DNA from 2 places in the Cellulosilyticum sp. ST5 genome. Region 2 is predicted to be linked to the other one. Evidence: a T-box and tRNA genes for the amino acid it is inferred to sense, from the RefSeq annotation. Region 2 holds a T-box; the other holds one or more tRNA genes.

Region 1 (8,825 bases), 1.5 Mb from region 2:
TGGTATTTGCTTTAAGAATATAAAGCTAAATTATAAACTATGTACTATTAGAAAATAAGAAAATCAACTATTTATTGAACTTATTATTCAATTATTTTTCATAGACCCCGATACTTATCGGAGAGCCAATACTTAATTAAGGAAAGAAGACCCAAATGATTAGGAGAGTTATAGCATTACAAAGTTAATTGATGAAGGGGAGTAAAGAATTGAGGTAAGCAGGAATTACTTGTTAAAATAAAAAAGGCTTAAAAAGTATATAGATAAAAAATATGTAAAAGTTAAAGAAAAATAGTTGACATATGTATACAATTCCTGTATCATTATAGAAGTCGCTAGGCAAAGTAGCGACGAAATTTTTGGTGGTAATGCGCTTAAGGGAAACACCCGTTTCCATTCCGAACACGTAGGTTAAGACTTAAGCGGCCGATGGTACTTGTCGGGAGACTGACTGGGAGAGTAGGTGGCTGCCAAGTTTATGGCCCATTGGTCAAGCGGTCAAGACACCGCCCTTTCACGGCGGTAACACGAGTTCGATTCTCGTATGGGTCATTATTTAAAATCTCAGTTAGGATTTCCTAACTGAGATTTTTTTGTATATGTAAATAGTATCTCTAATATAAAATATTAGTAATAGCAGAGGTAGCCTATCATTATTAAATCAGAAAGATAGTACTTTAATTATGAAGTGATTGATAGATTGGTAAAAGATATGAATACAGAATCAGTTAAAGCTCGTTTAAATATTAAGACAAATAGCTTCTTATATATTAATTATATATTAAGGAATTAAGAAAAGTAAAAAACTATAAATAAGGGGTTGACTTAAGTAAGGAAATACTGTATTATTAAACGAGTCAGCGGTTGAAAAACCAAAGGTAACAAATGAACTTTGAAAACAAAATAGTAACTATAAACCAGTCGATTCATTACGTCTCTAATAAGAGATGAGAATCAGTACAACTTGTACTAAGTAAAATAGTCAGTAGTAGAAATACTACACGGACAAACTTTTTTATGAGAGTTTGATCCTGGCTCAGGATGAACGCTGGCGGCGTGCTTAACACATGCAAGTCGAACGAAGTGATAGGAGCTTGCTCCTAGAACTTAGTGGCGGACGGGTGAGTAACGCGTGGGTAACCTGCCCTATGCAGGGGGATAACGTTTGGAAACGAACGCTAATACCGCATAAACTATCGGTAATCGCATGATTATTATAGTAAAGATTTTATCGGCATAGGATGGACCCGCGTTGGATTAGCTAGTTGGTGAGATAACAGCCCACCAAGGCGACGATCCATAGCCGGCCTGAGAGGGTGAACGGCCACATTGGGACTGAGACACGGCCCAAACTCCTACGGGAGGCAGCAGTGGGGAATATTGCACAATGGGCGCAAGCCTGATGCAGCGACGCCGCGTGAAGGAAGAAGGTCTTCGGATTGTAAACTTCTATCAGCAGGGAAGAAAAAATGACGGTACCTGACTAAGAAGCTCCGGCTAACTACGTGCCAGCAGCCGCGGTAATACGTAGGGAGCGAGCGTTATCCGGATTTACTGGGTGTAAAGGGTGCGTAGGCGGTTTGTTAAGTCAGAAGTGAAATTTAGGGGCTCAACCTCTAAGCTGCTTCTGAAACTGATGAACTAGAGTGTGGGAGAGGAAAGTGGAATTCCGAGTGTAGCGGTGAAATGCGTAGAGATTCGGAGGAACACCAGTAGCGAAGGCGGCTTTCTGGACCATAACTGACGCTGAGGCACGAAAGCGTGGGGAGCAAACAGGATTAGATACCCTGGTAGTCCACGCTGTAAACGATGAATGCTAGGTGTCGGGGCTTACGGGTCTCGGTGCCGAAGTTAACACATTAAGCATTCCACCTGGGAAGTACGATCGCAAGATTGAAACTCAAAGGAATTGACGGGGACCCGCACAAGCGGTGGAGCATGTGGTTTAATTCGAAGCAACGCGAAGAACCTTACCTAAACTTGACATCCCGATGACCGAAGGGTAATGCCTTCTTTCCTAGCTTGCTAGGACATTGGTGACAGGTGGTGCATGGTTGTCGTCAGCTCGTGTCGTGAGATGTTGGGTTAAGTCCCGCAACGAGCGCAACCCCTATCTTTAGTAGCCAGCATTAAGTTGGGCACTCTAGAGAGACTGCCAGGGATAACTTGGAGGAAGGTGGGGATGACGTCAAATCATCATGCCCCTTATGTTTAGGGCTACACACGTGCTACAATGGCTGCTACAAAGGGAAGCGATCTCGCGAGAGTCAGCAAACCTCAAAAAAGCAGTCCCAGTTCGGATTGTAGTCTGCAACTCGACTACATGAAGTTGGAATCGCTAGTAATCGCGAATCAGAATGTCGCGGTGAATACGTTCCCGGGTCTTGTACACACCGCCCGTCACACCATGGGAGTTGGGGGGGCCCAACGCCGGTGACCCAACCCTTCGGGGAGGGAGCCGTCTAAGGCAAAACCAATAACTGGGGTGAAGTCGTAACAAGGTAGCCGTATCGGAAGGTGCGGCTGGATCACCTCCTTTCTAAGGATAGAAATCGAAGGTTTAATAGTTACTGTTTTGTTTTGAAAGTTTATGGAAAGCACTAAGCATTAAGCTTAGTGCTTTTTTGTTGCTTAAGAGTACGATAAAGACTGCAATAATAGTGTAGTCTTTATCGTATAAGATAAAAAATGATTATAATTATTTGACTTTTGTAAATCCCATATTATATGTTAAGTATTATTTAGAAATAAATTTTATCATAACTATTAAGCATAGAGGAATGAGAAAAGGGCATTAAAACAAAAAAAAAATCAAATAAGTGTTGACTTATGTAATGTGATAGTGTAATATTATACAAGTCGTCAGCAGTAAGCAACGGCAAAATAAAGATTACTTAATAAGTGATCATCGTACTTTGAAAAACAAATACTACAACAATTATAGATTTGTAAGTTATAGCAATATAACTTGCGCCTAACGATAAACAGAGTTCTTAATGACAGATGTATGACTATGCAGATGGCATTTAGAAATCGTTATCCAAATGGATAAATGTACACGCATTGTATAATGCAAAAATGTTTGTCAGGGTGTAAAATCTACAATTTAACCGATAATAAATATTCTTTGTATTCAACGAAAGTTGATTAACAAGGCACAAACGACCGATTAACGAAAGTTAATCATTATAGGTCAAGCTACTAAGAGCGTAGAGTGGATGCCTTGGCACCGAGAGCCGATGAAGGACGTGATAAGCTGCGAAAAGCTACGGGGAGTTGCAAATAAACCTTGATCCGTAGATATCCGAATGGGGAAACCTGGCAGAGCAAACCTCTGTCATCCTATAGCCAATACATAACTATAGGAAGGGAACGAAGGGAACTGAAACATCTAAGTACCTTCAGGAGGAGAAAGAAACATCGATTTCCTAAGTAGCGGCGAGCGAAAGGGAAACAGGCCAAACCAGATTACTTGTAATCTGGGGTTGAGGACTGCGTCATGGCAAGAATGCAGATAGCTGAAGAGTCTGGAAAGTCTCATCAAAGAGGGTGATAATCCCGTAAGCGAAATCCAAGTGAAGCCTAGCAGTATCCAGAGTACCACGAGACACGAGAAACCTTGTGGGAAGCCGGGGGGACCACCCCCCAAGCCTAAATACTCCTCGGTGACCGATAGCGCATAGTACTGTGAAGGAAAGGTGAAAAGAACCCCGGGAGGGGAGTGAAAGAGAACCTGAAACTCTATGTTTACAAGCAGTGGAAGCGCCATATGATGCGCAACCGCGTACTTTTTGTAGAACGGTCCGGCGAGTTACTAGCTGTGGCAAGGTTAAGTACCAGGAGGTACGAAGCCGAAGGGAAACCAAGTCTGAATAGGGCGCCAAAATAGTCATTGTTAGTAGACCCGAAACCGGGTGACCTACCCATGTGCAGGATGAAGTTACCGTAAAAGGTAATGGAGGTCCGAACTCACATCTGTTGAAAAAGGTGGAGATGACGTGTGGGTAGCGGAGAAATTCCAATCGAACCCGGAGATAGCTGGTTCTCCTCGAAATAGCTTTAGGGCTAGCGTTGATAGGAGTCTAATGGAGGTAAAGCACTGAATTGCCTAGGGGGCCCACAAGCTTACCGAAGCATATCAAACTAAGAATGCCATCAAGATACCGTCAGCAGTCAGACTACGAGTGATAAGACACGTGGTCAAAAGGAAAACAGTCCAGACCATCAGCTAAGGTCCCCAAGTGTGTGTTAAGTGGAAAAGGATGTGAGATTTCGAAGACAACTAGGATGTTGGCTTAGAAGCAGCCACTCATTCAAAGAGTGCGTAATAGCTCACTAGTCGAGAGATCTTGCGCCGAAAATGTCCGGGGCTAAAACACACCACCGAAGCTATGGAATTCACAATAGTGGATTGGTAGAGGAGCGTTGTAACGACGCAGAAGCAGTACCGTAAGGAGCTGTGGAGTAATTACAAGTGAGAATGCCGGAATGAGTAGCGAGATACAAGTGAGAATCTTGTAGGCCGAATATCCAAGGTTTCCAGAGTAAAGCTGATCTGCTCTGGGTAAGTCGGGACCTAAGGCGAGGACGAAAGTCGTAGTCGATGGACAACTGGTTCATATTCCAGTACTACCTATTATCAGAACTGCAGGGACGCAGGAGGATAGGCAAACCCAGGAATGGTATCCTGGGCCAAGCACAAAGTCGCACCTAACAGGCAAATCCGTTAGGCGAGGATGAAGTGTGATGGGGATCGAAATAAAAGTAGAGAAGTTGCTGAATCCACACTGCCGAGAAAAGCTGCTATTGCGTGATAGGTACCCGTACCGTAAACCGACACAGGTGGATGAGGAGAGAATCCTAAGGCCGACGGGAGAAGCGTTGTTAAGGAACTCGGCAAAATGACCCCGTAACTTAGGGAGAAGGGGTGCCTACTTAGGTAGGCCGCAGAGAATAGGCCCAAGCAACTGTTTAACAAAAACACAGGTCTTTGCTAAACCGAAAGGTGATGTATAAGGGCTGACGCCTGCCCGGTGCTGGAAGGTTAAGGGGAGAGGTTAGTCTAAGGACGAAGCTTTGAACTTAAGCCCCAGTAAACGGCGGCCGTAACTATAACGGTCCTAAGGTAGCGAAATTCCTTGTCAGGTAAGTTCTGACCCGCACGAAAGGCGTAATGATTTGGGCACTGTCTCGACAGCGCACCCGGTGAAATTGTAGTACCAGTGAAGATGCTGGTTACCCGCGACAGGACGGAAAGACCCCGTGGAGCTTTACTGTAGCTTGATACTGAGGTTGGGTATTACATGTACAGGATAGGAGGGAGACTGAGAAATCTGGACGCCAGTCTAGGTGGAGTCGCCGGTGGGATACCTCTCTTGTAATACTTAACTTCTAACCATGGCCCGTTACCCGGGTCTGGGACAATGTCAGGTGGACAGTTTGACTGGGGCGGTCGCCTCCTAAAGAGTAACGGAGGCGCTCAAAGGTAACCTCAGAATGGTCGGAAACCATTCGAAGAGTGCAAAGGCATAAGGTTGCTTGACTGCGACACCGACGGGTGGAGCAGGTACGAAAGTAGGACTTAGTGATCCGGTGGTATGAAAGTGGGATTGCCATCGCTCAACGGATAAAAGCTACCCCGGGGATAACAGGCTTATCTCCCCCAAGAGTTCACATCGACGGGGAGGTTTGGCACCTCGATGTCGGCTCATCGCATCCTGGAGCTGAAGCAGGTTCCAAGGGTTGGGCTGTTCGCCCATTAAAGCGGTACGCGAGCTGGGTTCAGAACGTCGTGAGACAGTTCGGTCCCTATCCGTCGTGGGCGCAGGAAATTTGAGTGGAGCTGTCCTTAGTACGAGAGGACCGGGATGGACGGACCACTGGTGCATCTGTTGTCTTACCAAAGGCATAGCAGAGTAGCCAAGTCTGGATCTGATAAACGCTGAAGGCATCTAAGCGTGAAGCAGACCACAAGATAAGATTTCCCATCCGAAAGGAGTAAGACCCCTTAGAGACTATGAGGTAGATAGGTTGGAGCTGTAAGTGTAGTAATACATTGAGGTGACCAATACTAACGGTTCGAGGGTTTGACCTAGATAATGAAGGTTGAATAGTTGTAGTATTTGTTTTTGAAGGTATGAGAAGAGAGCACCCGAGAGGGTGTTTTTTGTGTTTAAATACTTATATATAATGTATGTAGGATATGTAAAATAATACAGGTTATCTATAAAGGCAATAGATAAGGTTTTAGTAACCGATATAATTTGGATTACTCCATTATTGAACCTTTTAGCTATAAGATATTTAGAGTTCAAAGAGAATAAATTAACATTATTACAGAAATAGATTAATCAGTAGACATAAAGCAAGAGGAAAATATATAATATTAGAAGGAAATATAGCTAAGATCAAACCAGTCATTAGGATAACAAATAAAGATTAAAAAGCAGATAAGGATAAGATTATGAGCTCAAATATGTGAGGAAAAGCCTGTTTTTTTGAGAAATTAGTAATAAACACTTGACTTAAAGCTAGAAATAAGGTATTATTCTTAAGCAGTCAATTTTACGGGTCACTAGCTCAGTCGGTAGAGCACTTGACTTTTAATCAAGTTGTCCCGGGTTCGATTCCCGGGTGGCTCATTTTGACGTGCGGGTGTAGTTCAATGGTAGAACTTCAGCCTTCCAAGCTGACTACGTGGGTTCGATTCCCATCACCCGCTTTATATGTATCCATAGCTCAGCTGGATAGAGCAACGCCCTTCTAAGGCGTGGGTCCGGGGTTCGAATCCCTGTGGATACGTATTTTAGCTTACAATCAGAAGAGGTCACTATTTTAGTTATTGAAAACTAAAATAGTGACCTCTTTTGGTGTTTATAAATAAGTCTTTTCCATTTTAAATTAAGTGGGTTGATACGGACGTGCCTATATTTATACAAACAGATCAAGAATATGAAGATATCTTTAGAGTGATGGATAGATATAGCAAGATAGAGATGCGGTATATTATATATCTACATAGAAAATAGATTCTCTAATAAAAGTAAAGTGATATTAAGAAGGCATATTATGAAAGAAATAGAATAGATATTTTTAAATGTCTGTAAGTGTTTTAAAACTAAAAAGCTTTTGGTTTTAAAACAAGTAAGATGAGGAGGAATGACCCTATATAATTATTGGAAGGGTCTAAGAATAGAGATAGAAATATGGATTTAAAGTGATGTATTCAAGCTAGATAGAATATTCTATAATAGTAGTAACTAAATTAACTTAAAAGGGGGATTTAATCATGAAAGTATTATTAGTGAATGGTAGCCCAAAAGCAAAGGGTTGTACTTATACTGCACTTTGTGAAGTAGCGGGAGCGTTAGAGAAAAATGGGATTAAAACTGAAATTTTTCATGTAGGGACAGAAGCTATTCGTGGCTGTATGGGGTGTGGTGCCTGTAGAAAATTAGATGGCAAATGCATTTATCAGGATAGTGTTAATGTCTTTTTAGAAAAAGCTAAGACAACAGATGGATTTATATTTGGTTCTCCTGTACATTATGCAGCAGCATCAGGCGTATTAACCTCATTTTTAGACCGTGCTTTTTATGCAGGGAAACCTATTTTTGAATACAAACCAGGAGCTGCTATTGCAAGCTGTAGACGTAGTGGTGCAACAGCCACTTTTGATCAACTTAATAAGTATTTTACAATCGCTAATATGCCGGTGATATCTTCTAGCTACTGGAATATGGTACATGGAACAAATCCAGACGAAGTAAAACAAGATCTAGAAGGTATGCAAATTATGAGAAATCTAGGTAATAACATGGCATGGATCTTAAAAGCTATCGAGGCTGGCAAAAAGGTAGGTATTAACATCCCAGAAAGAGAAGAAAAAGTAACAACAAGCTTTATCAGATAACATAAAAATAACATGCTCCGCAAGAGGCTATTGCCCTAATCATTAGGACGATGGTCTTTTATTTTGTTTGTAGAACGGTACTGAAGCAATACATAAAGCTTTATTATGGTATAGAGTTGAGTATCCGTAAGTAATAAAGAAATAAAAATGAAGAAAGATAGATATGGTATAGAGAAGGAAATGTGAATGGAAGAAATGAGTAGGTACAAAGTTGCTTCTGCAATAGTGGTTAGATGATTACAGCATCTTTATATTTTTTTAATGTTAATAAAGAAATAATTATATTTGGAATTATTCTGGGAAAAACGAGCTACAATATAAAAATAATAATAAAGATATATAGGGGGATTAGAAATTGAAATTAATTAAAAAAGCAAGACAAAAAATGAATTTAGTGCTATTAGCTGTTGTTATGACTTTTTCTTCAGTACAACTTATAGCGGCTGAGCAGACAACAGTAGTAGCTAACAAGCAGGTAAGAATTCAGGATGATTTTTATACAGCCGTGAATGAAAAGTGGTTACAAGAAGCTGTGATTAAACCTGGTTATCCGTCTGTTTCAACTTTTGGAGAACTTGAAGATAAATGTAGAGTTCAAATAGATGCCATTTTCAAACAACTATTTGAAAATCAGAGTCAGTATAAAGCTAATAGTACCGAAAGGAAAATGATTAACTTATATAACAATTACTTAAATGTAGAAGCAAGAAATAAAACAGGTATCACACCTATTAAATCTTATATGGATGAAATTAAATCAGCTAAAGATCTTTTTGGGATTACAAAGTTACTTAACAACTTAAGAATTCAACAAAATACAGGGTTACTTAATGTAGGTGTAGGAGCAGATTTAAAGGATAGTACCACAAACTGTGTTTATATTAATTCTACAGGTTTAATCTTAAGTAACTCT
Region 2 (8,825 bases):
AGATGCATGACACAGTAGGGCATACGTTAACAACTTCATTAGTAGAATTAGAGCTCTGTAAAATGCTTGGAAAAGATAATGAGGAATTAATGAATAAGCTAGAGCATATTAGCAGTCAAGTGAGAAAAGGTTTAGGGGATTTACGTATGACAGTACGTAGGCTTAAAGAGGACTTGGATTGGGAACAAGAAATTTATGCCATAGGTGAGCGCTTAAATGAGTATACAGATATCAAAGTAAAATACATAGTAGGGGAATTAACAGGCATTTCCACACAGATTTTAAGATGTGTTTATCGTATTATACAAGAAGGAATCACCAATGGGATTAAGCATGGAAAAGCTACAGCGTTTATGATTGAAGTAAAAAGAGAAGAAAGACATTTATGGATTGAGATTTTAGATAATGGACTAGGAGCCATAGCCTTCAAGCAAGGCTTTGGCTTAAATGCTATGAGAGAACGTGTAGAAGCATTAGGAGGAACGCTTCATTTTGAAAGCTATAAAGATGAAGGATTTACTATACAAGCACAGATCCCATTAGAGGAATAAAGAAAGGAGCGAAATCATGATAAACATAGCTATTGTAGATGATCAAGAGCTTATGAGAGATGGATTAAGGCGTATATTAAGTACATACGAAGAACTTCAAGTAGTGGCTACTGGGAAAAATGGCTTTGAAGCACTAGAAATCTGTAAGCAACATCAGCTAGACGTTTTGCTCCTAGATATAAGAATGCCAGAAATGAATGGGGTAGAAACTGTAAAAAAACTTAAAGAAGAAAAATATAGGGTAAAAGTAGTCATGCTTACTACTTTCGAAGATGAAGAATATATTGTGCAAGCTATGGCTTATGGGGCTAGTGGCTATTTATTTAAAGATATGCCTTATGATCAATTAGCAGAATGTGTTAAAGAAGTGCATGAAGGACGTTTTATGATGCCTCAAAAGGTAGCAGAAGTATTAGCTAAGAATATTTATGCACCAGAGGCACTTAAAAAAAGGGAGAATCCTTATGATTTTACAGAAAGAGAAGTACAAATTGCAGAAATGATGAAAGATGGTTTTACCAATAAGCAAATTGCTAAAACCCTTTACATATCAGAAGGAACAGTAAAAAACTATGTTTCTAATATTTATGCTAAAACGCAAACAGAAAATAGAGTAGAAGCAGCTAATCTCCTAAAAAGCATTTTTTAAGTATAGCTAGCTAAAGATAGATGAGGAGTGAAATGATTCACTATCTATGACAAAAGAAACTTGACGCCCTATATTATTGGAAATGAGAGGAGGGAAAATATTGGACAAGCCTTTAAGCTATAGCACATATAGCAAAGGTAATCAAAAGGTGGTTTTTAGATATATTGTAAGTGTAGCCATCTGTATTATTTTGCTAGGTGTTACCAAAATCATTATTAACAGCCAAAAAGATGAGATGAATGTTTGGGAAATCAAGCACCACTATTATTCTCATTTGTATAGTAAAGGAAACGAAGTAGAACCACAACTGATAGAAAAGATTAAAAATCTAGATGATGTAGAAGGAATCTACCCGTATTACAACTATTATCAAGCCTTCCAAGGATTTCTGAGTAACATTGATAGTACAACTTACTTCTTAGAAAGAAAAGGGATTGTGAAAATAATGGAGCAGTTAGCGCCAGAATATGATACAAGCCGGATTCCTGAGGAAAATCAGTTTAAAGCCATATTAAGTCAAAGAGTAGTAACGAATAGAAAGTTACAGTTAGGTGATATGACCATTAAGGATAATCAAACAACGTATCAGGATACTTTTGAATCTACACTTCCTATAGGTTTTTGTCCCACAACTGTTGAGGATAATGGATACTATTATTTGATTTTAGCTAAAAAAGGTAGAGTTAGTCAGATGAATACGGCAGTAAGAGCGATGCTCCCGGAAGGAGTCTATTATGAGGATTTAGCAAGCGTTACAAAAGAAAATATGCACGGCTTTAGTGATTTAGAGCATACCTTCAATATTATTATGATGGTAATGACTTTAGTATTATCGGTAACTACCGGGTTTCTAACGTATATGCATTATTTGGCTAGACGAAGAGAAGTTGGCATTTTAAGTGCTATTGGTTATAGCGACAGTATGCTCATTAAAAGAATGTCTAAAGAAATTTTGATAAGTACGATTATAGCTACTATATTAGCTATATTGATTATTAGTGTGATTGTAAAAGGTCTCAATATTTTTTTAGCAAAACCTAATGGCTATATGCTTTTTAAGATGGACTTAAGTATTATCAAGCTATTAATCATTGTCCCACTTTTTATGATGATTTTTTCACTTATTCCAACTTGGATTTTATTACGTACGACGACACAAGTCACACTGGTTCAAAGGGGATATTAAATGTTTAAAGTAGAAAATGTGAGTTTGTTGTATGATTTAGATAAGGAAGATAAAACCCATGCTTTAACCCATATTAATTTAGAAATTAAGGAGGGACAGTTCTATGGTATATTGGGACCTTCAGGAAGTGGTAAAAGTTCACTACTTTATTTGTTAAGTGGGATTCAAAAGCCTACTAGTGGCAAGGTATACTATAAAGGAGCAGTTTTATCTGAGATGGAAGAAGAAGCTTTAGCAGCTATTAGATTAAAGGAGTTTGGCTTTGTTTTTCAAAAACATTTTTTAATTCCATATATGGACGTATTACATAACACCCTGGTACCACTTAATTCAAAGAAACCAGATGATGTGGAAAAAGCAAAAAGCTTACTAGAACGTCTAGGCTTAGAGCGAGAACTGAAGAAAAAGCCTTATGAGCTAAGCGGAGGACAATGTCAGAGAGTGGCAGTGGCTAGAGCCCTTATTAATGAACCTAAAGTCCTTTTTGCGGATGAGATTACAGCTTCACTTGACCATAGAGCAGCTAGTAGTGTGATGGAACTGCTAGAAGAAATAAAAGCACAAACAACTATTTTATTTGTAACCCATGATGAAACGAAGATAGCCATGGCAGATGAAATGATTTATTTAAGAGAGGGTCAATTAGGAGGCGATAAAGATGAGGACTAAGGAGGAATGGATGTACACTTTGAAAAGAAGCATTCCTACCTTAGTTGTACTTGTTTTACAAATAGGCCTTATTATTTTCTTGCTAAGTATAGGACATAGCGTTGTAGAAGGTATGCAATATGGATTGGGTTATAGTATTAGGCAGGTTATAACGATAGATGTTAACGGTGGAACAGATAAACAAAAAGAATCTGATATCAATACCTTAAGTCACATAGAGGGTGTAACAGAGGTGTTTGAGGGAGAATGCTATTATATGAGAACACCTATGTTGTTTTTTAACACAGGAGGAACGCCTTTTATTAAGGTGCAAGAAGGACAGTTAGAGGCTTTAATGGAAAGGTTAGATGTTAAGCTTATAGAAGGAGATTTACCAAAAGATGAAGATCAAATATTAGTAACAGCAGAGTCTTTGGCGCTCTATGATGCTCAGATAGGAGACTGGATTGGAAGGGATTATATCGACGAGGATTTAGATAAAAATTACCAGATCTGTGGCGTGATTAAAGGCAAGGCTAATATTTATTTATCAGAAATGTCAGGACCTACTAAGGGATATGTGGTAACTTTTGCGTTCCCTTATGGAGATGTAGTAGAAACTGAAGTTCTTCGTTTATTTAAACAAGTAGCGTCTATTGGTTGCTATAGTGAAACAAGACTTTTTGAAAAGACGTTAATCCATAATATGCTCATACTAGGAGGCGTTGTTGTTACTGTGTTTTTCGCAGGCTTAGTAGCTACTATACTTAATTTACTAAGCAATGAACTTAAAGGGAGATTAAGTGAAATTACTTTATTAAGGCTTATTGGTTATAGCTATGGAAAAATAAAAAGACAGCTTTTTAGTTATTATGCTATTCTACTTTCAATAGGTGGTTTAATAGGTGTTGGGGTTGGAGAGATAGGGGTTATTTTATTTAAGTATTTATACTGTGAAGCAAGGGGTATCTATTTCAACGCTTGGCACAATACGTTTATTGTGGTTCCGGCAATCATGATTTTGATTTTGTATGGACTAACAATAAGATGCATGAACTTAGAGTTAAAACAAAACAGCTGGCAGAAAAGTATGTATGAGTAAATAGAATTGTAAGCTACTACAAAGTATAAGGAAAGTTTATACTTTTTTTTACCTATAAGTTACAAAAATGAAGATAAGACTTGAAGAAGCTTGTAAAATATGGGAAACGGTATTAAAATAAAATAAGTTAAAAAAGTCAGAAAAATTAGAGGAGAAAGCCTATGAAAAAAATACTATTTGTAGCTTCAGAGTGTGTTCCCTTTATAAAAACAGGTGGCCTAGCAGATGTAGTGGGAACCTTGCCAAAGATGTTTAATCCAGAGAAGTATGATGTAAGAGTAATCATCCCAAATTATACTTGCATACCTGAACAATATAGAAGTCAGTTTGAATATGTAACCCATTTTTATATGGATATGGGCTGGTTTCAAGAGCCTTTACATGTAGGCATTATGAAAATGGTTTACGAAGGCATTACGTACTATTTTATTGACAATGAATATTATTTTAGTGGTTGGGCACCTTATGGTACCATGCGCTTTGATATCGAAAAATTTTGCTTTTTTAGTAAAGCAGCTTTAGCTGTTTTACCTGTTATTGATTTTAAGCCAGATGTTATCCATTGCCATGACTGGCAAGCTGGACTTGTTCCTGTATTTCTAAAGAGTTTATTTAGTAGTAACTCATTCTTTAGGAACATAAAAGTCATTATGACTATACATAATCTTAAATTCCAAGGAATTTGGGATGTTAAAACAATTAAAGGCATTACAGGCTTACCTGAGTACTTATTTACACCTGATAAGCTAGAATACTATAAGGATGCCAATATGTTAAAGGGCGGACTTGTCTATGCGGATTATATTACAACAGTAAGTGAAACCTATGCAGGAGAAATACAGATGCCTTATTATGGGGAAGGATTAGATGGACTACTTCGCGCTAGAAACCATGAATTATGTGGTATTTTAAATGGAATTGACTATGAGGTTTATGACCCTGTTAAAGATGAAAGCTTATATCAGAACTATTCTGCTAGAAATTTTAGAAGTGAAAAAATTAAGAATAAACGAGGCCTTCAAAAGCAGCTTGGTTTAGAAGTAAATGACAAGAAATTTATGATTGGTATTATTTCCAGATTAACTGATCAAAAAGGTCTAGATCTTATTGACTGGGTAATGAGTGGTATTTGTGATCAAAATGTACAATTAGTTGTTGTGGGCACAGGAGAACCTCAGTATGAGAACATGTTTGAGCATTATCAGTGGATTATGCCTGAACGTGTATCTGCCAATATTTTTTACTCAGATGATTTAGCTCATAAATTATATGCAGCGGCGGATACACTTTTAATGCCTTCACGTTTTGAACCTTGCGGCCTTGCACAACTAATGGCTCTAAGATATGGTACAGTACCTATTGTAAGAGAAACCGGTGGCCTAAAAGATACAGTACAGCCTTATAATGAATATGAAAAAACAGGTACAGGCTTTACCTTTGCAAATTATAATGCCGATGAGATGCTTTATGTTATTAATTATGCAAAGCGCATTTACTTTGAGCATAAACGTGAGTGGAATCAGATGATTGAAAGAGGTATGAATACCGATTTTTCATGGCGTACTTCTGCTAAGAAGTATGAAGCACTTTATGACCAGCTTACTTGGTAAAATGTTAAAAGGGACAAAACTATTTATATGAAGGTGACTAAATAATCATAAAAGATAGGAAGTAGGCATTGACAAGAAAAACTTTTAAAGCTATACTACGAAAAATATACTAAATTCAATGAAAAGGAAAGTATCCTTTTGAAAGTTCATACAGCGAGTTGGAACAGAGTGGAAGTCCAGCATGAAGTCATAGGGAGAAGAGGACCTTGGAGAAGCTATCTGAATTTCTAAATTTAGAATGTAGGATGTGACGTTAACTGCGTTAAAGTTTTCAAGTGGATTGCAGAGGCAATCAATTGGAGTGGTACCGCGGAATATTCCGTCTCTTATTATTTTAATAAGGGGCGGTTTTTTTTATTCTTTTTTATACTTTTATAGGAGGTTAAGTGATGGAGCAACTACAGATTTGCATATCAAAAGAAGTAGAAAAAGCATTTACGGATTGTGGTTATCAAGCAGAATATGGTAAGGTAGCTTGGTCTAATAGGCCGGATTTATGTCAGTTTCAGTGCAATGGTGCTTTAGTGGCAGGTAAAGTATATAAACAAGCACCATTACAGATTGCAGAAGAAATTGCAAGTAAGTTAAAAAAATCCAGTTTATACAAAAGTATTGTTTGTGTAATGCCAGGATTTATCAATATAACACTTACAGATGATTTCATTGCTAGGTACTTGAATGATATGGCAATGGCTCCTAAGTGGGGATGTAGCGAGATTGGGAAAGGAAAGAAAATGATTTTAGATTATGGTGGACCTAACGTAGCTAAGCCTTTACATGTAGGGCATCTCAGAACCGCTATCATAGGAGAGAGCCTTAAAAGAGTAGGGAGATTTTTAGGTTATAAGGTCTTAGGAGATGCCCATTTAGGTGATTGGGGACTCCCAATAGGATTAATCATTACAGAGTTAAAAAAACGTTCACCTAACTTACCTTATTTTGATTCAAGTCATATAGGAGCTTATCCCAAAGAACCGCCTTTTTTAATAGATGAATTAGAAGAGATGTATCCTACAGCTAGCAGATATGCTAAAGAAGTGCCTAGCTTTATGGAAGAAGCAAAAGAAGCTACTTATTTATTTCAGAATGGACATAGAGGGTATGTAGCTTTATGGAAGCATATTCTAGATGTATCTATAACAGATTTAAAAAGAAATTATAAACAGCTTAATGTTTCTTTTGATTTATGGAATAAGGAAAGTGATGTGCAAGGCTATATTCCTACTATGGTACAACAACTAATTGATCAAGGGGATGCTTATGAAAGTGAAGGAGCACTTGTGGTAGATGTAAAAGAAGAATCAGATCAGAAGGAGATGCCTCCTTGTATATTAGTCAAATCAGATGGGGGCACTCTTTATAGTACGACTGATTTAGCAACAATTGCTATGAGAAGAATAGATTATAATCCTGATGAAATTATTTATATTGTAGATAAGAGACAGGCAATGCATTTTGAACAGGTTTTTAGATGTGCAAGAAAGACTCACCTAATAGATGATAAAACGAAATTAATCTTTCTTGGCTTTGGAACTGTAAATGGAAAGGATGGAAAGCCTTATAAAACAAGAGATGGAGGTGTTATGCGTCTAGAAAATCTTATCAAAGAAGTAACTCATAAGGTCTATGAAAAAGTTAGTACTAATAAAAGTATTAAGTATGAAGAGGGCATGGCAATTGCAAGTAAGATAGGAATAGCTGCATTAAAATATGGAGACTTATCTAATCAGATTTCAAAAGACTATATTTTTGATCTTGATAGATTTACTGATTTTGAAGGGAATACCGGTCCTTATATTTTATATACCGTTGTACGTATTGGGTCCATTCTAAGTAAGTATAGGGAGGAGGGCCAAGATAATCTTGGAAGCAAGATAGAAGTGAGCGTACCATCTAGCAAGAGTGAAAGAGACTTAATGCTGAAGTTAACTAGATTTAATGAGATTATTGAAGCTAGTTTTATAAATTATGCACCACATAGAATTTGTCAATACATTTATGAGGTTTCTAATAGTTTCAACCATTTTTATCATGAGCATAATATTTTAAAAGAACAGGATAAGAATAAGCAGGTTGCTTGGATTAATCTTATAACCTTAACTCAAGCTATTTTAACCGTAAGTTTAGAGTTGTTAGGCATAGAGGTACCAGAAAAGATGTAGTGAAAATAGATAGAAATAAGAGGTGTAGCCAAAATGATATAAATACATTTTGATTACACCTCTTTAGTTTTTATTCTTGAATAAAAGAAAGCTCAATTTTAGTGGTCTGTGGTACTAATTGAGTTAGTTTTACCCCTGCAGCTTCAAACATTTTCTTTGAAGCTTTTACGGCGTCGGTATCGGCATATTTATCTGAAAGGTAAATGACTTCTTTAATGCCACATTGAATAATGGCTTTACAGCATTCATTACAAGGAAAAAGTGCTACATAAATTCTAGCACCTACTAAAGATTTACCTCTAGCGTTTAAGATAGCATTAAGTTCAGCATGTACAACAAAAGGATATTTGGTATCTAAAAAGTCTCCATCTCTTTCCCAGGGAAATTCGTCGTCTGAACAGCCTAAAGGAAGGCCATTATACCCCACACTTAAAATGGTATTTTCATTAGCAGAATCATGAGAAGCTCCACTCACAATACAAGCACCTACCTGTGTACTTGGATCCTTACTTCTCTTAGCTGCTAATAGGGCGATGCCCATAAAGTAATCATCCCAGGAAATATATTCTTGGCGTTTCATTTTATCCCTCCTCATGAAATAGCAATCTTTAATCATTACACCTAGTATAATATGATAGAAGTTATTGTTCAACACACTTCGTAGATAATTACCAAAATCAGTGAGGGATTTTTGATGTTTTTTTGTTAGCACTTTCTAAGGAAATTGTGTATAATAGAATTCATCAAAGAGGATAATAATTATTCTCTAAAATAAATTATTTATCAGTATCGAAAATGTTTCGGACGTTATAGATGCAAGACAAGATAAAGGAAACAATGTGAAGGTTAAGTAAAAGAGATGGGGTGTTCAGGTGACGATTGAAATTAGAAAAAGAGATGGTAGATTAGAGCCACTT

The links. A T-box is a leader RNA that pairs with one kind of tRNA and senses whether it is charged. The one in region 2 lies ahead of argS (arginine--tRNA ligase), so its partner is inferred to be a tRNA-Arg.
Region 1: it has a tRNA-Arg gene. The T-box ahead of argS (arginine--tRNA ligase) is inferred to sense a tRNA for this amino acid. The anticodon was not compared.

The regions. Positions count from the first base shown of each region.
Region 1 covers NZ_CP132338.1:3,636,368-3,645,192, reverse strand. Annotated here, with positions in the region: gene QTL86_RS17645 (sensor histidine kinase) at 1-23, shown strand, start outside; rRNA gene rrf (5S ribosomal RNA) at 359-476, shown strand; tRNA gene QTL86_RS17635 (tRNA-Glu) at 481-552, shown strand; rRNA gene QTL86_RS17630 (16S ribosomal RNA) at 1,014-2,539, shown strand; rRNA gene QTL86_RS17625 (23S ribosomal RNA) at 3,192-6,094, shown strand; tRNA gene QTL86_RS17620 (tRNA-Lys) at 6,569-6,641, shown strand; tRNA gene QTL86_RS17615 (tRNA-Gly) at 6,651-6,721, shown strand; tRNA gene QTL86_RS17610 (tRNA-Arg) at 6,728-6,801, shown strand; gene QTL86_RS17605 (flavodoxin family protein) at 7,289-7,912, shown strand; gene QTL86_RS17600 (M13 family metallopeptidase) at 8,268-8,825, shown strand, end outside.
Region 2 covers NZ_CP132338.1:247,327-256,151, forward strand. Annotated here, with positions in the region: gene QTL86_RS01160 (sensor histidine kinase) at 1-551, shown strand, start outside; gene QTL86_RS01165 (response regulator) at 568-1,200, shown strand; gene QTL86_RS01170 (FtsX-like permease family protein) at 1,301-2,386, shown strand; gene QTL86_RS01175 (ABC transporter ATP-binding protein) at 2,387-3,055, shown strand; gene QTL86_RS01180 (FtsX-like permease family protein) at 3,045-4,136, shown strand; gene glgA (glycogen synthase GlgA) at 4,298-5,746, shown strand; T-box leader at 5,856-6,076, shown strand; gene argS (arginine--tRNA ligase) at 6,136-7,908, shown strand; gene QTL86_RS01195 (deoxycytidylate deaminase) at 7,979-8,488, opposite strand; gene QTL86_RS01200 (ribonucleoside-diphosphate reductase subunit alpha) at 8,781-8,825, shown strand, end outside.